Regions from separate parts of the Bacillus sp. KICET-3 genome, predicted to be linked through region 2. Evidence: a T-box and tRNA genes for the amino acid it is inferred to sense, from the RefSeq annotation. Region 2 holds a T-box; the other holds one or more tRNA genes.
The links. The T-box of region 2 lies ahead of trpS (tryptophan--tRNA ligase). A T-box ahead of a tRNA ligase gene usually reads a tRNA of that ligase, here a tRNA-Trp.

Region 1 (11,511 bases), 350 kb from region 2:
CTAGGAGCCGATGAAGGACGGGACGAACACCGATATGCTTCGGGGAGCTGTAAGCAAGCTTTGATCCGGAGATTTCCGAATGGGGAAACCCACTGCTCGTAATGGAGCAGTATCCATATCTGAATTCATAGGATATGAGAAGGCAGACCCGGGGAACTGAAACATCTAAGTACCCGGAGGAAGAGAAAGCAAATGCGATTCCCTGAGTAGCGGCGAGCGAAACGGGAACAGCCCAAACCAAGAGGCTTGCCTCTTGGGGTTGTAGGACACTCTATACGGAGTTACAAAAGAACGGGGTAGATGAAGAGGTCTGGAAAGGCCCGCCATAGGAGGTAACAGCCCTGTAGTCAAAACTTCGTTCTCTCCTGAGTGGATCCTGAGTACGGCGGAACACGTGAAATTCCGTCGGAATCCGGGAGGACCATCTCCCAAGGCTAAATACTCCCTAGTGACCGATAGTGAACCAGTACCGTGAGGGAAAGGTGAAAAGCACCCCGGAAGGGGAGTGAAAGAGATCCTGAAACCGTGTGCCTACAAGTAGTCAGAGCCCGTTAACGGGTGATGGCGTGCCTTTTGTAGAATGAACCGGCGAGTTACGATCCCGTGCAAGGTTAAGTTTGAAAAGACGGAGCCGCAGCGAAAGCGAGTCTGAATAGGGCGCATGAGTACGTGGTCGTAGACCCGAAACCAGGTGATCTACCCATGTCCAGGGTGAAGTTCAGGTAACACTGAATGGAGGCCCGAACCCACGCACGTTGAAAAGTGCGGGGATGAGGTGTGGGTAGGGGTGAAATGCCAATCGAACCTGGAGATAGCTGGTTCTCTCCGAAATAGCTTTAGGGCTAGCCTCAAGGTAAGAGTCTTGGAGGTAGAGCACTGATTGGACTAGGGGCCCCTACCGGGTTACCGAATTCAGTCAAACTCCGAATGCCAAAGACTTATCCTTGGGAGTCAGACTGCGAGTGATAAGATCCGTAGTCGAAAGGGAAACAGCCCAGACCGCCAGCTAAGGTCCCAAAGTATACGTTAAGTGGAAAAGGATGTGGAGTTGCTTAGACAACCAGGATGTTGGCTTAGAAGCAGCCACCATTTAAAGAGTGCGTAATAGCTCACTGGTCGAGTGACTCTGCGCCGAAAATGTACCGGGGCTAAACGTATCACCGAAGCTGCGGACTGTTCTTGCGAACAGTGGTAGGAGAGCGTTCTAAGGGCTGTGAAGCGAGACCGGAAGGACTCGTGGAGCGCTTAGAAGTGAGAATGCCGGTATGAGTAGCGAAAGAGGGGTGAGAATCCCCTCCACCGAATGCCTAAGGTTTCCTGAGGAAGGCTCGTCCGCTCAGGGTTAGTCGGGACCTAAGCCGAGGCCGAAAGGCGTAGGCGATGGATAACAGGTTGATATTCCTGTACCACCTCCTCACCATTTGAGCAATGGGGGGACGCAGGAGGATAGGGTAAGCGCGGTATTGGATATCCGCGTCCAAGCAGTTAGGCTGGGAAATAGGCAAATCCGTTTCCCATATAAGGCTGAGCTGTAATGGCGAGTGAAATATAGTAGCGAAGTTCCTGATTCCACACTGCCAAGAAAAGCCTCTAGCGAGGTGAGAGGTGCCCGTACCGCAAACCGACACAGGTAGGCGAGGAGAGAATCCTAAGGTGATCGAGAGAACTCTCGTTAAGGAACTCGGCAAAATGACCCCGTAACTTCGGGAGAAGGGGTGCTCTGTTAGGGTGCAAGCCCGAGAGAGCCGCAGTGAATAGGCCCAGGCGACTGTTTAGCAAAAACACAGGTCTCTGCGAAGCCGCAAGGCGAAGTATAGGGGCTGACGCCTGCCCGGTGCTGGAAGGTTAAGAGGAGCGCTTAGCGTATGCGAAGGTGCGAATTGAAGCCCCAGTAAACGGCGGCCGTAACTATAACGGTCCTAAGGTAGCGAAATTCCTTGTCGGGTAAGTTCCGACCCGCACGAAAGGCGCAACGATCTGGGCACTGTCTCAACGAGAGACTCGGTGAAATTATAGTACCTGTGAAGATGCAGGTTACCCGCGACAGGACGGAAAGACCCCGTGGAGCTTTACTGCAGCCTGATATTGAATGTTGGTACAGCTTGTACAGGATAGGTAGGAGCCTTGGAAACCGGAGCGCCAGCTTCGGTGGAGGCATCGGTGGGATACTACCCTGGCTGTATTGACCTTCTAACCCGCTGCCCTTATCGGGCAGGGAGACAGTGTCAGGTGGGCAGTTTGACTGGGGCGGTCGCCTCCTAAAAGGTAACGGAGGCGCCCAAAGGTTCCCTCAGAATGGTTGGAAATCATTCGCAGAGTGTAAAGGCACAAGGGAGCTTGACTGCGAGACCTACAAGTCGAGCAGGGACGAAAGTCGGGCTTAGTGATCCGGTGGTTCCGCATGGAAGGGCCATCGCTCAACGGATAAAAGCTACCCCGGGGATAACAGGCTTATCTCCCCCAAGAGTCCACATCGACGGGGAGGTTTGGCACCTCGATGTCGGCTCATCGCATCCTGGGGCTGTAGTCGGTCCCAAGGGTTGGGCTGTTCGCCCATTAAAGCGGTACGCGAGCTGGGTTCAGAACGTCGTGAGACAGTTCGGTCCCTATCCGTCGCGGGCGCAGGAAATTTGAGAGGAGCTGTCCTTAGTACGAGAGGACCGGGATGGACGCACCGCTGGTGTACCAGTTGTTCTGCCAAGGGCATCGCTGGGTAGCTATGTGCGGACGGGATAAGTGCTGAAAGCATCTAAGCATGAAGCCCCCCTCAAGATGAGATTTCCCATTCCTATAAGGAAGTAAGATCCCTGAAAGATGATCAGGTTGATAGGTCTGAGGTGGAAGTGTGGCGACACATGGAGCTGACAGATACTAATCGATCGAGGACTTAACCTAAATATTTGTGAATGGTCTTTACCCGTTATCTAGTTTTGAGAGAATAATTTCTCGAAAAATGCTCTTGCATTTTTTCAAATACATAGTATAATGATCTTTGTCACTAAATTGTCTGGTGATGATGGCGAAGAGGTCACACCCGTTCCCATGCCGAACACGGAAGTTAAGCTCTTCAGCGCCGATGGTAGTTGGGGGTCTCCCCCTGCGAGAGTAGGACATCGCCAGGCAGACCATATTCCGCAGTAGCTCAGTGGTAGAGCTATCGGCTGTTAACCGATCGGTCGCAGGTTCGAATCCTGCCTGCGGAGCCATTTTATTGGAGAGCTGTCCGAGTGGTCGAAGGAGCACGATTGGAAATCGTGTAGGCGGTCAACGCCGTCTCAAGGGTTCGAATCCCTTGCTCTCCGCCACTTTCAAATACGTCTGGCCCGTTGGTCAAGTGGTTAAGACACCGCCCTTTCACGGCGGTAACACGGGTTCGAATCCCGTACGGGTCACCATTCTTTTTTGGACAGCACGTTAAGAAGCACAAGCATTTCGCCAGAGCTTTTTAAAGGAAGGCATGTTAAGAATGCGATGGCCTGTTGCAACGCATGCACTTGTACGTCCTGTACTGCGGAGGATTAGCTCAGCTGGGAGAGCATCTGCCTTACAAGCAGAGGGTCGGCGGTTCGATCCCGTCATCCTCCACCATATCTATTAAAATTTCACATTATCGCGGGGTGGAGCAGTTCGGTAGCTCGTCGGGCTCATAACCCGAAGGTCGCAGGTTCAAATCCTGCCCCCGCAACCAAAACAGATTAAATAAAAATGGTCCGGTAGTTCAGTTGGTTAGAATGCCTGCCTGTCACGCAGGAGGTCGCGGGTTCGAGTCCCGTCCGGACCGCCATTGAAGTTTGAATATACGGCTCGGTAGCTCAGTTGGTAGAGCAACGGACTGAAAATCCGTGTGTCGGCGGTTCGATTCCGTCCCGAGCCACCTTTTGCCGGTCTAGCTCAATTGGTAGAGCAACTGACTTGTAATCAGTAGGTTGGGGGTTCAAGTCCTCTGGCCGGCACTGTTTGGAGGGGTAGCGAAGTGGCTAAACGCGGCGGACTGTAAATCCGCTCCCTCAGGGTTCGGCGGTTCGAATCCGTCCCCCTCCACCATTCTTTTAGGGGCATAGTTTAACGGTAGAACAGAGGTCTCCAAAACCTCCGGTGTGGGTTCGATTCCTACTGCCCCTGCCAATTTACACCTTAGAATTTATGGCGGTTGTGGCGAAGTGGTTAACGCACCAGATTGTGGCTCTGGCATTCGTGGGTTCGATTCCCATCAATCGCCCTTTATGAATAATATTGGGCTATAGCCAAGCGGTAAGGCAACGGACTTTGACTCCGTCATGCGCTGGTTCGAATCCAGCTAGCCCAGTTTCATCTTTTATCAATAAGCTGAATATGATAAAATGAGTTCATCATTAACATGCGGAAGTAGTTCAGTGGTAGAACACCACCTTGCCAAGGTGGGGGTCGCGGGTTCGAATCCCGTCTTCCGCTCCAATTTTCTAAAATGATGGCGGCATAGCCAAGTGGTAAGGCAGAGGTCTGCAAAACCTTTATCCCCGGTTCGAATCCGGGTGTCGCCTTAGTGCCCTTGCCGGGGTGGTGGAATTGGCAGACACACAGGACTTAAAATCCTGCGGTAGGTGACTACCGTGCCGGTTCAAGTCCGGCCCTCGGCACCATAGCTCACACATGCCGGTGTGGCGGAATTGGCAGACGCGCACGACTCAAAATCGTGTTCCTTCGGGAGTGTCGGTTCGACCCCGACCACCGGTATCACTAAACATCGTATTGCCAAACGATGAAAGAGCGTTCCTTTTATAAGGAACGCTCTTTTTATTTATTCCTCATCCAAGCGGCAAACCTGCCAAAATAAACTCAATGATCAGTTGTTGTCCGCGGCCTTCATTAATCGTATCATGAAATGGTTTATAGCATTCAAGCAGCTCAGCCTCTTGCTTGACGATCCCCTTATTGAAACCCCTCCAATCAAATGAGCTCTTTTAGCAAGAACCAGGCACCTGTCATCGACAAGGTGCTTTTATTTGTTTAGAGAATTTTCCTCGACACAAATTTTGGATCACAAGTGTATATGTTCTTACCCTCCACAGTTTAGACATCTGTTTACGTTTTGTTTACAAGTTGATCAAACTTTAGCTACATCTGCCCGCTATATTGGAATACAGCAAGATCTCATCCAAATATAGGCAAAGAAAAAATAGAACACGTAAGCATTAATCTTTTGAGGAGGAAAACAAGTTGTCAATCAGTATTAAACTGCCTGATGGGTCTATCAGAGAATATGAAGAGGAAGCAAGCATCGAGGATGTCGCGGCTTCCATTAGCTGCGGACTGGAAAATGCGGTTGCAGGCAAATTAAACGGAAAGCTGGTCAATTTATCAACTCCGCTTCAGGACGGTGCGCACGTTGAAATCGTCACCCGGGACTCGGCCGAAGGGCAGAAGATCGTACGGAGGAAGAATTCGCGGGGCACAGGGCGTATTGTGGCGCTTGATGCAGCTCGGGGGCTGGCGGTGATAGGGATGTATTTGCAGCACTTCGCCTTGAACGAGACGAACGGTTCAATCGTCTCCGGGAATACGACGCTGTTATTTGTGCTTTGTGGCGGCATTTCCTACTCGATCATGGCCGGGCGCATGATGGATCGAGGAACAGACCCGGCCGCATTTCGGACGCGGATGCTTGCCCGCGCGGTATTTATCGATATGATAGGATATCTGCTCATCATGCTGAATACTCCGTTCGGGGTGATCTTGCCCGCTTATGCGGCACTGTTTGTGCTGGCGTTGGTGCTCGTTCGTCGTTCGACGCGTGTACTCGTTGCAACGGCAGCAGCTTTGATTGCAGTGAGTCCGCCGCTGATGATTCTCGGAGGCAGCGTCCTGTCGGGAGCGTACTTACTTGGTGATATTGCAGGCGGCCCGCTGTCCGCGCTCGCACTTGCACCCGCTTTTGTCGCCGGTATGGCGATCGGGCGCTTTGATCTGACCAAGACGCGTACTGCACTCTGGCTAGTGGGCAGCGGCGCAATCATGCTCGCTGTCTCTAAGGTGCTGGGCGCTTTCGTTCTTCCAGGGCTGAGCCGTTCCTTTGAAGAGTGGCTCGTAGGCGTTCAAGGCACCGCCGCCACCCAGCCGGACCAGTATGCAATCTGGCCGTTCAACGTGGAACCGCCTCTGTGGCATAATCTTCTTTCGATTGCTCCGCACAGTGCGTCAACGTTCCAGACACTGCTGGGGCTGGGGGCCGCATTTTTGACGCTGGGACTGGTATGTCTCGTACCGAAGAAGAACTCTGGTGTGTTAATGCCATTCGCGGGAGTCGGACGTGTAGCGTTGACAATGTATGCAGCTCAGTTTGTCGTGATATGGGGTCTCGAACTATCGGGGGTCGAGTATGATATCGGGGCGATTCCATTCGGTGATCTGCTCGTCGCAACCGTGACGATGGTGACAGGGTGGTTGATTGCACAGCTCCCTACCGGTCCGCTCGAGACAGCGATGCGACGTTTTGATCGGGCATTCAGCGCCTTGGGACCAGTTATGGGACCAACACTGAGGTAGGCGCTCGTCTTTAACATTTCGTAAGTATTGCCTGAAGGAAACGTCTGAGCAGACAGCCTTATAAGCGTGAACTCCGAGATATATCGGAGTACGCGGTGGATGAGTTCTGCTGAAGCAGTATGAGGAAGTTGTAAGCTTGTTGAAATACTTTGTTATTTTCAGAACCAAGGTTCTGCAGGTTTAAACGAAATGCAGAAGCTTAGAATCTGCTAGAACCAGGATTAACTTTTTTCTTATCAATGTAACAACTTGAAAATATCGCGCTCAGTACAGAAACGGGGTTGGCATTTTTCTATGTTTAAAAAAACGTTCACAACGTGTTATCTGATGTTGGTCTTATCGCTTATGATGCTGCTGGGAGCGATAACCCCCGGCGTTGCTATGGCGCAGGCTGCCAAGGGGATGGCGTCCGGTCAGCAGACAAAAGTAAAGACGTCCAATCTAAATAAGACTAAAAAATCTCAGAAGCTAAAACTGGACAACAATGTTGCTTCGATGACAGAGAAACGAACGCTTCATGCTGCGTTTAAGCTTCCGCAAGGTGTTGATGTGAAGAGCTTAAGCTGGACGTATGACGGCAAACCGCTGTCTCAATGGAAAAAATATAAGGACCGTGGTTACACCGGTGCACCTTTCATTACGGTTGACCATGTAAAAGTGACCAACGGCAAGGTTCATGCTAACATCAACTTCGATCTTCCTTACGACACAGTCAATCTGGCGGAGCCGCGATTGCAGCGTCCGCTATACGCATCGCTGATGGGCACATTTGATCTGGCAGCAACAGCGAACGGACAAGTCATTGCTCATGCTCCCGTAAAATTGACGCCGTATGACAGCTTCCGCACTTACGATGAGCTGAAACCGGAGATCGATGCCGTCACAGCAAAAGCTGCGCAAAAAAACAACAGATATATCAAAACGACTTCCATTGGAAAATCGGTCGAAGGCCGTGATATCTATTTAACGGTACTTGCCAAGGATAAAGCCTCTGTCGATAAGTATCAGAAGGTGACCCACCCTGCCATGCTGAATGACCCGAAGAAATTGCAGGCCGATATTAAATCCGGCGCATTTGGCGACTATAAGGTGCCGATCTGGCTGAACAATATTCATCCGAATGAAGCGCCTGGAGTCGACGCGATCATGAATTACTTTAAGTCAATGGCATTGGATAAGAGCATTACGTATGATACAGTCCTGCCGAATGGCAAGAAAAGCAAGACAACTTTGAATATAGACGATGCATTGAATAATGTTTTCTTTCTGTTCGTTTATACTGACAATCCTGATGGCCGGGTTCATACAACACGTTCGAATGCTGAGGATTTCGATTTGAACCGGGATAATTCTTATCAAACCCAGCCTGAAACGCGCAGCATAACGGAGCAAATCGCGAAGTGGTCGCCGCTGTCTTTTCTGGATATGCACGGGTTCGATGCCAATTTCCTGATTGAGCCCTCTACTCCGCCTCATAACCCGAACGTTGAGTATGATCTTTTGATTGATCACATGGTGGAACAGGCAAAGGCTATGGGTGAGGCAGGGATTGCAAATACGAAGTACGACTACTATCACATCCCTTATGAAGAACATCGGAAAACTGCAGAAGATCCGAATTATGTGTCAAAAGGCACCGCTTCAGGATGGGATGATGCATCTGCAGCATATACCGCTGCATTCGCCATGTATCACGGTGCGATGGGGCACACGCTGGAAACGCCCGAGTCGAATGAGGAGTCTACCAAAGTTCTGTATTACAGTTCTGCGGCAGCTGCAAAATATGTAGCAGGGAAGAAAGAAGAACTGTTCCTGAACCAATTAAAAATATTCGAGCGCGGGGTGGACAATATCGATGATCGTGCTGTCGATCATTACTTGATCAACGCCAAAAATGAAGAGATCGGCCGTCCGCGGAAGGGCAACCAAAACTTCTTCCCGGAATATTACGTACTGCCGGTTGATAAAAACATCCAAAAGAATGTGCTGGAAACCTATAAGATGGTTGAGTACTTCCTTCGCAACGGCGTAAAGGTTGAACGATCAACAAAAGCGGTAACCGTTAACGGAAAAACATATCCGGCAGGATCATTTATTGTAAACATGCACCAGGCAAACCGCGGCCTCGCGAACTTGGTCTTGTATGATGGAATAGATGTATCTGATTATGAAATGATAGCCGGTGAGATCATTCAAAATTTCCATGATATGCGCGGATTTGACCGTTATGTGATTCGGAATGCCGGGGTGTTCACAGGCAAGACTTCTCGAGTCACATCCGTATCGTTTCCGGGGACTAAAATGCCAAAACGCTCAGATTATGTTCTGATTCAGAACACAAACAATGATGCGATAAAGGCGGTCAACGAGTTACTGGCAGCCGGCAAGACCGTTACAATGCTCACCAAGAGCGGATCAGGCTATCAAGCGGGTGACTTCTTGGTTGCCTACAAGGACCTGTACCCATTGGCTTCCAAGTACTATCTCGACGTGAGCGCATTCAGGCATAAGAAACCAAGCGGCAAAATCCTCAAGGCTTCTACTGTAGGAGCACTAGGTGAAGCGGCATATGTACTGAAAAATCTGGGCTTTAAAGTCACATCAGAACAGTCGGGCGCAGATGTGCTTGTCAATACGTTCGACTCTTCTAAATATGTTAATAAAGGAAAGCCTTACATTGCGTTTGGAAATATGGGTATGACGAATGTTCAGAAGTGGATACCTGGCTTTTCTTTTAAAGGACCTGAATGGGAGAGATACGAAGGCGTCTTCTTGGCAAATGTCATGCAAGATCATGCCATTACAGCCCCTTACAATAAACAGGAATACTTCTACACAGTCACTGGTTCTTATATTACCGCTGTTCCTAAAACGGCAAAAGTGCTTGCAGTGATCGCTGATGAAGATCACTTCTTCAAGGCCGGCTGGTGGCCGGGACATGATGCTGCCAAAGGAAAGATTATGGCCTTCACGTATAAAGATAACAACAAGAACTTAACTGTTTTCGCCAACGATTTAACCAATAACGATCATCCGCAGCATCAATACCGGTTGCTGGCTAATTCGATTTTTAATGCCGGTCCCGAAAAAACTGACAATGCTCCATCGCTAATTGGATCAGTGCCTGAGTCGGGCGATTCTGCAAGGCGTAAATAATGGTCGGGCGGTGATTCGCGAATTGGCAGGCCCCGGCATGATCAAGTGTTGGCGGAAACAATTTGGCGCCGCGAAGCAAGTGACTCATGCCGGATTCTTGACGATGGCCAATTTAACCACTGACACGCAACTTATCTTTACGCAGCGGAGATTTCAGCTATTTTGTACGGCGTCCTACACTCTTATTATAAAGGGTGAAATAGCGACAGTGTTTTACTGTCGCTATTTCATATACGGTCTTATGATGCTTTTCTGGAATACTTCCCATCAAGAGGACTATGAGGAAGCTCTTGCTGAGGATGTGGCGAAAGTGTACATTTTATTAAAAAATTACAAATATTCCACATACTTCTTAGGAAAAGCGATAAAATCAAGTAAACTAACATGAAAGGAGGTTCTTTACATGAAAAAAATAATCGCAAGTGTTTTTTTCATTACTGCATCCCTTGGGTTTGATTTGGCCAGCGCGACAGGTTCAGAAACTCTGCTCGCTTCCAGAGGCGCCGGATCTTAAAGAGCAAAACGGCATGAAAAAGGGCGGCAACATTGTCGCCTTTTTTGTTTGCATTTCTTCTTTCAATCTTTGAAGGTGAGAAGATTCGCTTAATGAATGCTGTAACGGTCATTGGTTGCGTGTGATTCGTTTCGTTAGTATACATAGTTTTGGAAAAGACCGGTGCTAATCAGGATTCCTCTTGCACTCCCTATCAATATCCTGTACCGTTAAATCAATAAAACCATTCACATACATCATAACTGGAGTGACGAAACGTGAATAAAACACTCAACATCAGAGATGTCATCCTCGGGGAAGGAATACCGAAAATCTGTGTGCCCCTCGTCGGAAAAACGCTTGAACAATTGAAAGAAGAAGCCGCTTTTCTTCCATCCATTCGTCCGGATCTTGCCGAATGGCGGGCTGATTTTTTTGAGGATGTCGAAGACATTGACAAAGTGAAAGAGGTATTGGCTGACATCCGAGCGATATTAAAAGATATCCCGTTGATCTTTACATTTCGCAGCGCGGAGGAAGGCGGCGAAAAAGAAGTCAGTAAGGAATTTTACTTTTCCTTGAATCACGCCGTTGCCGAAACAGGGCTGGCAGATGTGATTGATGTCGAGCTGTTCAATGAAGAGCAAGAAGTGAGAAGACTGGTTGAAACGGCTCATATGCATCGTGTATTCGTCATTATGTCCAATCATGATTTTGAAAAGACGCCGCCAGTGGAAGAAATCATTGCCCGCTTGCGCAAAGCCCAGGAATTAGGCGCTGATTTGCCCAAGATTGCGGTGATGCCTGAAACACCGGCTGATGTGCTGACATTGCTTGAGGCGACTCATACGATGAATGAACGCTATGCGGAGCGGCCGATTATTACGATGTCAATGGCCGGGACAGGTGTGATCAGCCGGCTGGCCGGAGAGGTGTTTGGTTCGGCGATGACGTTTGGCGTAGCCGAAAAGGCATCTGCACCAGGCCAAATCGCGGCGGCGGAGCTCAAGCAGATACTTGGCATTTTGCATCGCAATTGATAAATAGACAAAGGAGCCGTTCCAGCGGCTCCTTTTCCGTTTATCCGGCATTTTGCTCAATAATTGCCTGAAGCGATTGTTTCAGCGCTTCTGCATCTTTCAGCTCTGCTTCGTCAAACCGGACGCGGGCGAGCCTTTCGCCTTCATTATACATTTCTTCCAGCCAGCCTCTTAAACCTCTTGCGCGGCGGTCTGCCTCGATCATCATCTCCAGGCCGCTGTCATCTAAAAGAAAAACGAGCTCTAATTCGTCAAACAGGCGGCGGTAATGTTGTGCCACCGGAACAAATTCGAATTCCT
Region 2 (11,511 bases):
GTCCAGCAATGCGTCAAGGGTTTCCTCAGCTGTGTCTTGCTTTTTATCTTCAGGAATCGGCAGTTCAAGCTTTTGTCCATCTTTGGAAAGCTGAGCTTTCGTCACAATGATTTCCAATCCCTTGTCAAGGGCCTGCACTTGAATCCAAAGGGGGCCTTCTACGGCAAATTCTTCTTCTTCGTGCACTTCGTCCATCATTTCCCAAAACAGCTCTTCACTGCGTTCTCGATTGTACCAAATTTCTTCTCTGTCAAACCCGCGGTCCTCTATATCACCATAGGAAATATAAAACTTAACCGTATGTTCATTTATTCTTTCGATTTCCATTTGCCAACCTTCCCTTCTTTGTAAGATGTTGAAGGGATAACTAAGCTCCCAATTAATTGTACTTTACTACACTTTACCCTTTACGTCCACTTCTTAACCCTGTGGCGTGATCAATCTTTCATTTCTATTTTATGATAAAAAAGACATAAAAGAAATAAAAATGCATCAAACGACGGCCTAACATAATTTTTCATCCGCTTCATATATTAGTTGTACAAGCAGCAAACGACAAACACAGTGAATGAGCCCACAATGCAAAAGCGAGGTGCCAGTTGATGGAACACGAATTACTGATGCCGCTCCTTGTCATCATCGGGATCGACCTGATTCTCGGCGGCGATAATGCGGTTGTCATCGCCATGGCAAGCAGGAATCTGCCTCCCGTCCAAAGACAAAAAGCGATCATCATCGGCACATGTATTGCCATTTTCATGAGGATTATACTGACAACGGCAGCGGTATATCTGCTTGCGGTTCCTTATCTGCAATTTATCGGAGGGATCTTCCTTCTGTATTTGGGATACCAGCTCCTGATTGAAAAAAAGGACGCACAGCATGTCAAAGGCGGGACATCTTTATGGAAAGCGATTCGGATTATCGTAATCGCCGATCTATTTATGTCCCTTGACAATGTCATTGCAGTTGCCGGTGCATCCCACGGCCGCTTAATGCTCGTCGTAGTCGGTCTGATGGTTTCGGTGCCTGTAATTATCTGGGGGAGCAAACTCATCCAGGGCGCCCTTTCCAAATTCCCGCTGCTCATTTACGCCGGAAGCGGGCTGCTGGCATTTACAGGCGGTGAAATGATCGTCAGGGAGCAGGAACTGTCATCCTTTATGGCAAGACACAGCACCCTTGAAATGCTTTTTCCGGTCCTTGCGGTTATTTTTGTCATATTGGCCAGCATTTATTATGAACAGATGATTGAAAAACATTAAAAAAGAAGGCTGAATCGTTCAGCCTTCTTTTTTTAATTTGCCAAGCGCTGCGCTTCTCTCAATTGGAATGTACGGACTTTACGCGGAAGGAAACGACGGATTTCATCTTCATTGTATCCGACCTGCAAGCGTTTTTCGTCGATGATGATCGGACGGCGCAAAAGGCCCGGATGCTCATTGATCAGCTGGTACAGCTCCTGAAGAGGCATTGTTTCCAGGTTGACGTTCAGCTTTTGGAACACTTTAGAACGTGTTGAAATGATCTCGTCTGTTCCATCCTCAGTCATCCGAAGGATTTCTTTTATTTCATCAATTGATAAAGGCTCTGAAAAAATATTTCTTTCTTTAAACGGAATGTCGTGCTCTTCTAACCATGCGCGCGCTTTTCTGCAAGACGTACAGCTTGGTGATGTATATAATGTAACCATAATTCTTCACTCCTTGAAAAGTAGAATGAAATCAGCTTATTATTAAATTGAAATAAATCTAAAAAAGTAATCTTTATAGAATATTATACTATAAAAAAGTAAGTGTGAACAGTACACAAAAGAAATTTTTTGACAATCCTGCGATTTTTCTTTTTTAAAAACAGATTTCATTCTCATTTAGTTTAACTCATCGAAAATGTTTTTTTGTTTTTCTTCGTCGATGATTGTTAAGACTTCATCCACATCTTCAAACGATTCTCCATACCATTTTTCATCTTTGTATGTATGGATTTTTTCGTACGTTTTTTTCATCGCTTCAAATACTTCTTCTTCTGTATTCGATTTTGGGGACCAGTAAAGTATCTCCATTTTATTGACTTTGCCGGTGGCAAGCGACCGGCGGCGGTAGCCGATTGACTCAGCATGTTTAAAGTTTTCCTTTTGATAAAATGCAAGACGCTTCGCTGTATCTGCATCATCTTCATCAACAGGCTCAACCTCAAGGAGTATCGGTTTGTTTTTCTTTTTGAGGTTCTCTATCAGTTTTGAACCGAGCCCCTGGCCTCTTGCATCTTTTGAAACGAATAAATAGTCGATGAATATAAAGGAATCAAACTCGGCATACATCAAGACGTGATGCCTGCCTTCCTCTTTATGGTAGATATCGCTTCGTTCCCTTAATAATGCTTCCATATGCTTTTTCGACTTCATTTCTTCAACAGGAAAATACTCGCTAAGCTTCTCATACCAGTTCATTTATTTGCTCCTTATGGATGTTCTTTTGATTCACACTTTAGATATACCCGCTTTCTCATGAAATTAAACCAATATCTCTTGCAAAGAATAGGAGCAAGGGCAACAACTTGTTGCTTATATACTAAGACGGATGTTTCACCTGAAAGTTTCAATTTTTTTTGAAAAAGCATATAAAAAAAGACAGCCGTTTCGGCTGCCTTCTGTGCTTTTATTTTGACTGATATGCTGCAAATTCTTCCTCGGAACACATGACAAAATGACCCGGCTTCACTTCGCGAAGCTCCATCTGTTCGCCGTCTTTCAATTTATGGACGGACGGATCGTACGTTTTTCGAACCCGTGTCCGTTCATAATCCGGATCCGGAAGAGGAATCGCTGAAAGAAGCGACTGTGTATAAGGATGAAGCGGATTTTCGTATAATTCGTCTGCCGGCGCCAATTCGACAAGCTTGCCGAAATACATGACGCCGATCCGGTCGCTGATGTATTTCACCATTGACAAATCGTGGGCGATGAATAAGTATGTCAGCCCTTTATCTTTCTGCAAATCTTTCATTAAATTGACGACCTGAGCCTGGATGGATACGTCAAGTGCTGAAATCGGCTCATCGGCAATGATAAACTCCGGTTCTACCGCCAGCGCCCTTGCGATTCCGATCCGCTGGCGCTGACCTCCGGAAAATTCATGCGGATAGCGGTTGGCGTGTTCTTTATTCAATCCGACCAGCTTTAAAAGTTCGTGGACCCGTTCCAGACGCTCCTTTTTCGTTTTGGCCAACCCGTGGATGTCGATCCCTTCAGCGATAATGTCCGCAACCGTCATCCGCGGATTTAATGAAGCATATGGATCCTGGAAGATCATCTGCATCTTCCGGTTGAATTCGAGAAGCTCTTTGGCGGATTTTTTGCCGTGCACATTCTTTCCTTTAAAGAACACTTCACCAGAGGTTGCTTGGTACAACCGGATGATGGAGCGCCCTGTCGTCGATTTTCCGCAGCCCGATTCCCCGACGAGACCAAGTGTTTCCCCTTTATAAATGTCAAATGAGATTCCGTCAACAGCTTTCACAGTTCCTTTTGGCGTTGTGAAATGCTGTTTTAAGTTCTTGATTTCGAGCAGTTTTTCCGCCATATCATTCACCTTCTTTCACTTGAACCGGTTTTTCGTAGTGATCTTTAAACTCCCTCATTTTGCTTTTGACAGCCGCGGGCGGTTCAACCTTTGGCGCATCAGGATGCAAGAGCCAGGATTTCACATAATGCGTATCAGAAATTTTGAACATTGGCGGCTCCTGTTCAAAATCGATCTTCATGGCATAAGGGCTTCTTAATGCAAACGCGTCGCCTTTCGGCGGATTGGTCAGATCAGGCGGTGATCCCGGTATCGCCATCAGTTCCTCTTCTCCGTTATGATCAAGGCTAGGCATTGAAGCTAACAGCCCCCATGTGTACGGATGCTTCGGATTGTAGAAAATTTCATCAACCGTTCCAATCTCCACGATCTGTCCGGCATACATGACGGCTACTCTGTCCGCTACGTTCGCAACAACTCCGAGATCGTGCGTGATGAAAATGATCGATGTTTCAATCTTTTTCTGCAGCTCCTTCATCAGCTCCAAAATTTGCGCCTGGATCGTAACGTCAAGGGCTGTCGTCGGTTCGTCGGCGATCAGAAGCTTCGGATTGGCGGCAAGCGCCATCGCGATGACAACCCGCTGTCTCATTCCCCCGCTGAATTCGTGCGGATATTGGTTCACGCGCCGTTCAGGCATTGGTATCCCCACCAGGCTGAGAAGTTCAACTGCCCGCTTATGCGCGTCTTCTTTTGAAATGGTTTCATGCTTAAACAACACTTCTGTGATTTGGCGCCCTACTTTCATCGTCGGGTTTAGGGAAGTCATCGGATCTTGAAAGATCATGCCGATCTCCTTGCCGCGAATCGATTGCATTTCTTTTTCCGATTTAGGCACGAGATCTTGTCCGTTAAATAAAATTTGTCCGCTTTTAAAATAGCCCGGCGGCATTGGAATCAGCTTCATGATCGCTTGTGAAGTGACGCTTTTGCCCGATCCGGATTCTCCGACAATCGCCAGCGTTTCTCCTTTGTCAACGTGAAAATTAACGCCGCGGATGGCCTGGACTTCTCCGGCATATGTTTTAAACGAAATGGCTAAATCTTTCACTTCAAGTAAGTGTTTCATCATTCTCACTCCTTTATTTACGCAGCTTCGGATCTAAAGCATCGCGCAATCCGTCGCCGATAACGTTAAATGCAAACATGGTCAGGCAGATAAATGTAGCCGGGAAGAACAAGCGCCAAGGATAATATTCCAAGCCCTGCACACCATCGGTTGCCATCGTTCCCCAGCTTGCCAAAGGTTGCGGAACGCCGAGACCAAGATAGCTTAAAAATGCTTCATAGAAAATCGCCGTAGGGACAGTTAATGTCATCGTCACCAAAATCGGGCTCATGATGTTTGGAAGCAGGTGCTTTCTGATGATCCGCGAGTTTTTCGCGCCCAATGTTCTTGAAGCAAGCACGAATTCCTGGTTTTTAAGCTGAAGCACTTGTCCGCGCACGATTCTCGCCATATTGATCCATCCGGTAATGACCATCGCGACGATCATGGTGATCAGCCCTTTTCCCATTACGACGAGAAGAAGGATTGTCATCAACAGGGAAGGAATCGCCCATAAAATATCCGCGATCCTCATCATGATCTCATCTGTGCGTCCGCCTCTAATGCCGGAAATCGCGCCCCAGATGACACCGATCAAAACGTCGATCAACGCCGCTGCAAGGCCGATTGTCAGCGAGATGCGTGCGCCGACCCATGTACGGACGAACACGTCCCTTCCAAGGTCATCAGTACCAAACCAGTGCTCAGCGCTTGGCGGTTTATTCGTGTTGGTTAAATCTGTCGTCTGATATTCATGGCTCGAGAATACCGGCGCGAAGATGGCCATCAGAGCTATGAGGATAAGAACGACAAGACCGCACATCGCCAGCTTGTTTTCTTTAAATCTTAAGAATACGTCTGTCCAAAAAGAAAGGTTTTTCTTTGAGATTTTTTCCGCTTCGCTATGGTCAACAGCTGCAGGCTCAAACATGTCTTTAGGTATTTGCTGCATCCTTTTACTCCCCTTTCTTAGCGCCAAACAGTTTAATGCGCGGATCAATTAAGCCGTATAAAATATCAACAATGAGGACGCAAAGCAGTAAAATCGCGCCGAAAAACACGGTGACGCCCATTATCACTGTATAATCGCGGTTCGTTATGCTTGTGACAAAGTGCATGCCGAGTCCGGGTATGCCGAAGATTTTTTCAACGACGAACGTCCCTGTTAAAATAGAGGCCGCCATCGGTCCCATATATGTAACAACCGGCATGATCGCGTTTCTGATCGCATGTTTGACGGTAACCGCAAACGTGCTCAAGCCTTTCGCCTTCGCCGTACGGATGTAGTCGCTGCTCAGCACCTCCAGCATGCTTGAGCGAGTCAGACGGGCGATAAACGCCATCGGCATCGATGACACGGCGATTGCCGGCAATACGGTATGTCCCCATGATTCCCACTGTGCGACAGGGAACCAGCCAAGCTTCATCGCCAATACATACTGCAGAAGCGCGGCCATGATGAAGTTCGGCACAGAGATGCCAATAACAGCGATGATCATCGCTGTATAATCCTGCCACTTATTTCGCTTCAACGCCGCGATCACGCCGAATAATACGCCGAAAGCCAATGCGAGGCAAATCGCTTCCATTCCCAGTGTAAAAGAAATCGGAAAACCGGAGTTGATTAATTCGTTCACGGTTTGTCCTTTATATTTAAATGATGGACCGAAATCCCACTTCGCCACGGACACCAGGTAGTCGAGATATTGTTTAAATAGGGGCTGGTCTAAACCATAGTAAGAATTGAGGCTGGCTTCTATTGCAGGAGGAAGCTTCTTCTCGCCTGAAAAAGGTCCGCCAGGTATCGACCTCATCAGGAAGAAGGTGGCTGTGACAATCACCCATAGAGAAATCAGCATATAAACAAGACGACGACCTAAAAATTTAATCATTTTACACACCTCCGAATATTCAGTCTATTAACCTTTTATCATAAATAAAAGTATATGGGGGAAAGTCCCAAAAGCCCCCATATACTTTGTGATGCAGTTTTATTCAAAATGCGCGGTTTTGAAATAGATCTCTCCGGTACCTGTCAAAACAAAGTCTTTTAAACTCTTATCATGCATGTAAGGCATGGTGTAGAAGTAGATCGGAGCGATCGGCAGCTCATCCATGATGATGGCTTCGGCTTCTTTCATCAGCTCGATGCGTTTTTCCTCGTTTGTTTCAGTTGAAGCTTTTGAAAGAAGTTTTTTGTATTCCGCGTTCTCCCAGTTCGTATCGTTGTTTCCGCCTTCTTTGTCGCGGTATGTTTCAAGGAAGTTCATACCGTCGTTAAAATCGGCGACCCAGCCCAAACGGGCGATTTGATAGTTTCCGGTATGGAGCTTATCAATGTATACGTTCCATTCTTCATTGCTTAATTCAGCTTTAACGCCTAAATCCTTGCTCCACATTTCCTGTACAGCCTGAGCGATTTTTTGATGCGCTTCATCCGTGTTGTAGGAAAGCGTGATTTTCGGCAGATCAGACGCTTTTTTCAGACCGAGCTCTTTCAAGCCTTTGTTCAGAAACTCCTTCGCCTTTGCAACATCATGATCTTTGAAATATGGTTTGTTTGATTCAAATCCGGTGACCGCCGGAGGCACGAATCCAGTCGCAGGAATCTGCTCCGCCTGTGTGATGTTCTTGACGATCGCCTCGCGGTTGATCGCGTATGTCAAGGCTTTGCGGATGTTGACATTGTTTAACGGAGCCGCTGCTGTATTGAATTTGTAAAGGTAAACAGATGCGAACGGATCAATGTTCAGGCCTTCTTTTTTGAGGCTTGGAATCGCGTCTGTCGGAATCTCGTCAAGAGGCTGTCCGACGAAATCAAGCTCACCTTTTTTATACATGTTCAGCCCAGTATTAGCATCGTTGACCATCGCCATGTTAATCTTTTTCAGTTTTACAGAATCTTTATCCCAGTACTGGTCGTTTTTCTCCAGTACGATATTCCCGCTGTGCTTCCAGGATGTTAATTTGAAAGGTCCGTTGGATACATAATTTTCATCTGCTTTTGTATACCATTTCGGATGTTTCTCAGCGACTTTTTTATTGACCGGCAAGTAAGTATAAAATGCTGTAAGTTCAGTGAAGTACGGTGTCGGTTTTTCAAGCTCGACCTTCAATGTCTTGTCATTGACCGCTTTAACGCCGACATCGTCAATCTTTCCTTTGCCGGTGTTCGCTGCTTCACCGCCTTTTAAGTAGTAAAGCTGGTATGCGTATTGTGATTCGTTTTTAGGGTCAAGCGCCCATTTCCAGGCATATTCAAAATCCTCTGCTGTTACAGGATCACCATTTGACCATTTCGCACCATCGCGAATTGTAAACGTGTATGTCTTCTGGTCTTTGCTGATTTCGATTTTTTCCGCTGCCGCTTCGACCGGCTTTCCGTCTTTTCCGATTGTAGTCAATCCTTCGAAAGTCTGACGAAGCACGTTTCCAGAAACTGAATCGTTTGCAAGGCCTGGATTTAATGAAAACGGCTCAGTTTTAATATTGACGTTCAGGGTGTCTTTTCCTTTGCTGTCTTTTTTGCCGCCGTCGCCAGAACTTGCGCCGAAACCGCAGGCACTTAATACGAGAGTGAACATAAGAACTAAACTGATGAGTGACCAACGCTTCTTCAAATGAGAAACCCCCCTGTTTCATATTTTTTTAGTTCCTTACTCCTTAACATTCAGATTTATCATAAAAAAGTAATAGGACCACTTGCCATACTTTTTCCTCTGTTTCGTCTTTTCTGAATATTTATTATGTAAAGAACCTGTAACACCGAGGTGAACAAATTCATTATAATTAATAGAATAATTTATTGCAATATTAATTTTCAATTATTTTTTTATTCAAACTATTTAGGTTTGTCAGAAAATCTGCCAAAGATATGAATACACTTCTCTGTTTTAAAGCATGAACTCGTTAAAATGATCGGTCATTTTTTACAGCGGGAAACGTTTTTTACGTATAACATTACCCATTCTTTATACAGAACTTTCCACGGTGCGGGAAACTTTGTTCATCCCATTGTCAGATTCTTTTTTTCAACACGGGTGACTTTTATTTCAAATTTATATATAATAAAATTATGAATAAAATGCGATGAAAAAGAAGAGTACACATTTCTTCCCATTTGAAGAGAGTCCGCGGCGCTGGGAGCGGATAATGGCGAATGTGGAATGGGCTTTGGAGCAGCTGACCGAACGATTTGCAAGTAGGCTCAGCCGGAGAAGACTTCGTTAACAACGTCTAAAGTGATTTCATTTTGACCATAATGAAATAATCAGGGTGGTACCGCGGTTCATTCGTCCCTTTTGTGTTAAGGGAAGAATGGGCCTTTTTATTTTGAAATGAAAAGAGGGATTTTCATGAAAACGATTTTTTCCGGAATTCAGCCGAGCGGTTCTGTAACGCTTGGCAACTACATCGGAGCGATGAAGCAATTTGTTGATTTGCAGGATGATTACAACTGCTATTTTTGCATCGTTGACCAGCATGCAATCACAGTGCCTCAGGACCGCCTCGAGCTGAGAAAGAACATCCGCAATCTGGCTGCGCTTTACCTGGCTGTCGGACTTGATCCGAAAAAAGCGACGCTGTTTATCCAATCCGAGGTGCCTGCGCACGCACAGGCGGGCTGGATGATGCAGTGCGTCGCCTACATCGGCGAGCTTGAGCGCATGACGCAGTTTAAGGACAAAGCCAAGGGGAAAGAAGCCGTCGTCTCAGGCTTGTTGACCTATCCTCCTTTAATGGCTGCCGACATCCTGCTTTACAGCACAGACGTCGTTCCTGTCGGAGAGGACCAAAAACAGCATCTGGAACTGACCCGGAATCTGGCGGAGCGCTTCAACAAGAAATACAATGACATTTTTACGGTGCCAGAAGTGAAAATTCCGAAAGTCGGCGCCCGCATTATGTCGCTTGCCGATCCGCTCAAAAAAATGAGCAAGTCGGACCCGAACCAAAAAGCGTTCATTACTCTTCTTGACGATCCAAAACAGCTGGAGAAAAAAATCAAAAGCGCCGTCACCGATTCTGAGGGAGTCGTCAAATATGATAAAGAAAATAAACCCGGCGTGTCCAACCTTCTGACGATCTATTCCATCCTTGGACAGGTCACAATTGAAGAGCTTGAAGCCAAATATGAAGGCAAAGGCTACGGCGAATTTAAAAGCGACCTGGCTGAAACGGTGATCAATGCGCTGAAACCGATTCAGGACCGGTACTATGAATTGATCGAATCCGAGGAATTGGACCAAATTCTGGACGAAGGCGCTGAACGCGCGAACAAAACGGCCGGAAAGATGCTGAAAAAAATGGAGAATGCGATGGGCCTCGGCCGCAAAAGACGCTAAACAAAAAACACCTTCTCAATTGTCCTTTGACAATCAGAAGGTGTTTTTCATAAAGAACAGACACATAAACCTGATACACTGATTCAGCCGCTTGGCACACTCGATCTTCCTATAAGTAAATGCTTTAGAAAACATGGCTTTCGTCTGAAAAATGACCGGCTTCCTTTTTTGATTTTAAAGGAAGCCATTGAAAAAGACCGCCGCTTCTACCGACAGCCTTCTTGAATTTAGTTGACTTTTGACTCATTTTCAATTTCCCAAAGCTTTTCAAAAAACGGCTGCCCTTTAATTAAATTTTCACAGAAATCCCGGTGTTTCTCCGACCAGCCGTCGATTGTTTCATTGAAAAGCATGTCCCAGATTTCTTCAAATGTCATCCGTTTAATCTGTTCATACATGTAAGGATTCCATTCCGTATACCAGTAGGCGATCTCGGCGCGGTTTTTGAGCCCTTTCAGCTGATCAAGCGCCATGAATAACAGCTGTTTCAGCTGGCGTTCTTTTCTTGTTAGTCCTCTGACATGCTCCGGTGATAATGATAGAATGTGGTATTCCTTTGAAGATTGCAGCTTTTCCGGCGAAAATTCATATTCCTGCGGCTCGACGTCCTTCACCATTTCATATACAAGCTGCTCCTGCCTCGGAATGAGACGGCTTTTTCTGACCGGTATCGAATAGCCGGCCGTATCGACCGCAAGGATTCCGATGCCATCCGTCACAACGAAGCAATGGTCAAGCTGTGTACGCTCATGGTTTTTGCGAATATACGCTTTTTGATGGACCTCATTTAATAATTCCGGCGGAAGCTCTGATAGGTCATTTTCTATGTAGTTGAACAAAACCGGCGAAACCCTCAGCAAAGGGACCTGGTCAAGCAGTTCCACGCTGTCTTCCTTCCGCCATTCATGAAAGTGGCAGACGTTGTAGCCATTTTCTTCTCCCTCAAACCAGTTCACCCACACATCATGAAGAAATAACATTTCTAACCCCTCACTTTATAAAAACTGTTGTCCACAGTATAGGCAAGGGGGAAGGAATTTATTCCATCCGGCAAAGATTATGGCAAAGCTGCATGAAAAAAAGCCAAGGGCGGCCGCGCCCCGGCTTTCTTATTTAATATTCTTCGGATCAAGCGCATCGCGCAGTCCGTCTCCGACAAAGTTAAAGCATAAAACGGTGATTAAAATCATCAGCCCCGGAAACAGCGGATACCACCACGCCTGAATCATAATCGTGAAGTTTTGCGCATCCTGGAGCATGTTTCCCCAGCTGGCCATCGGCGGCTGAACGCCGAAGCCGAGATAGCTGAGCGCCGACTCCGATAGAATGACCGTTCCGACGGACAGCGTGGCCGCAACGATAATCGGCCCCATCGCGTTCGGCAGGATGTGGGAGAAAATGATCTTATGGCTTCTTGTCCCGATCGTTTTCGCGGCGAGGACAAACTCTCTCGACCTCAGCGATAAAAATTCTCCACGGACGAGCCGCGCCGTCGTCGTCCATCTTGTCAGGGCGAAAATTAAAATCAGCTTGTCTA

Region 1: it encodes a tRNA-Trp, which carries the amino acid that the T-box ahead of trpS (tryptophan--tRNA ligase) is inferred to sense. The anticodon was not compared.

What each region holds. Positions count from the first base shown of each region.
Region 1 is NZ_CP137345.1:998,280-1,009,790, forward strand. It holds rRNA gene R5H20_RS04900 (23S ribosomal RNA) at 1-2,895, shown strand, start outside; rRNA gene rrf (5S ribosomal RNA) at 3,007-3,122, shown strand; tRNA gene R5H20_RS04910 (tRNA-Asn) at 3,132-3,206, shown strand; tRNA gene R5H20_RS04915 (tRNA-Ser) at 3,214-3,305, shown strand; tRNA gene R5H20_RS04920 (tRNA-Glu) at 3,321-3,395, shown strand; tRNA gene R5H20_RS04925 (tRNA-Val) at 3,513-3,588, shown strand; tRNA gene R5H20_RS04930 (tRNA-Met) at 3,612-3,688, shown strand; tRNA gene R5H20_RS04935 (tRNA-Asp) at 3,708-3,784, shown strand; tRNA gene R5H20_RS04940 (tRNA-Phe) at 3,802-3,874, shown strand; tRNA gene R5H20_RS04945 (tRNA-Thr) at 3,881-3,953, shown strand; tRNA gene R5H20_RS04950 (tRNA-Tyr) at 3,960-4,044, shown strand; tRNA gene R5H20_RS04955 (tRNA-Trp) at 4,052-4,125, shown strand; tRNA gene R5H20_RS04960 (tRNA-His) at 4,147-4,219, shown strand; tRNA gene R5H20_RS04965 (tRNA-Gln) at 4,235-4,306, shown strand; tRNA gene R5H20_RS04970 (tRNA-Gly) at 4,360-4,434, shown strand; tRNA gene R5H20_RS04975 (tRNA-Cys) at 4,450-4,520, shown strand; tRNA gene R5H20_RS04980 (tRNA-Leu) at 4,531-4,619, shown strand; tRNA gene R5H20_RS04985 (tRNA-Leu) at 4,632-4,713, shown strand; gene R5H20_RS04990 (TGS domain-containing protein) at 5,197-6,522, shown strand; gene R5H20_RS04995 (M14 family metallopeptidase) at 6,817-9,678, shown strand; gene aroD (type I 3-dehydroquinate dehydratase) at 10,450-11,211, shown strand; gene R5H20_RS05005 (sporulation protein) at 11,252-11,511, opposite strand, start outside.
Region 2 is NZ_CP137345.1:1,349,301-1,360,811, reverse strand. It holds gene mecA (adaptor protein MecA) at 1-327, opposite strand, end outside; partial or broken gene R5H20_RS06780 (hypothetical protein) at 309-434, opposite strand; gene R5H20_RS06775 (TerC family protein) at 603-1,265, shown strand; gene spxA (transcriptional regulator SpxA) at 1,298-1,693, opposite strand; gene R5H20_RS06765 (GNAT family N-acetyltransferase) at 1,871-2,449, opposite strand; gene R5H20_RS06760 (ABC transporter ATP-binding protein) at 2,658-3,581, opposite strand; gene R5H20_RS06755 (ABC transporter ATP-binding protein) at 3,583-4,650, opposite strand; gene R5H20_RS06750 (ABC transporter permease) at 4,664-5,581, opposite strand; gene R5H20_RS06745 (ABC transporter permease) at 5,586-6,521, opposite strand; gene R5H20_RS06740 (peptide ABC transporter substrate-binding protein) at 6,621-8,249, opposite strand; T-box leader at 8,710-8,932, shown strand; gene trpS (tryptophan--tRNA ligase) at 8,985-9,974, shown strand; gene R5H20_RS06730 (YjbA family protein) at 10,202-10,954, opposite strand; gene opp4C (oligopeptide ABC transporter permease) at 11,084-11,511, opposite strand, start outside.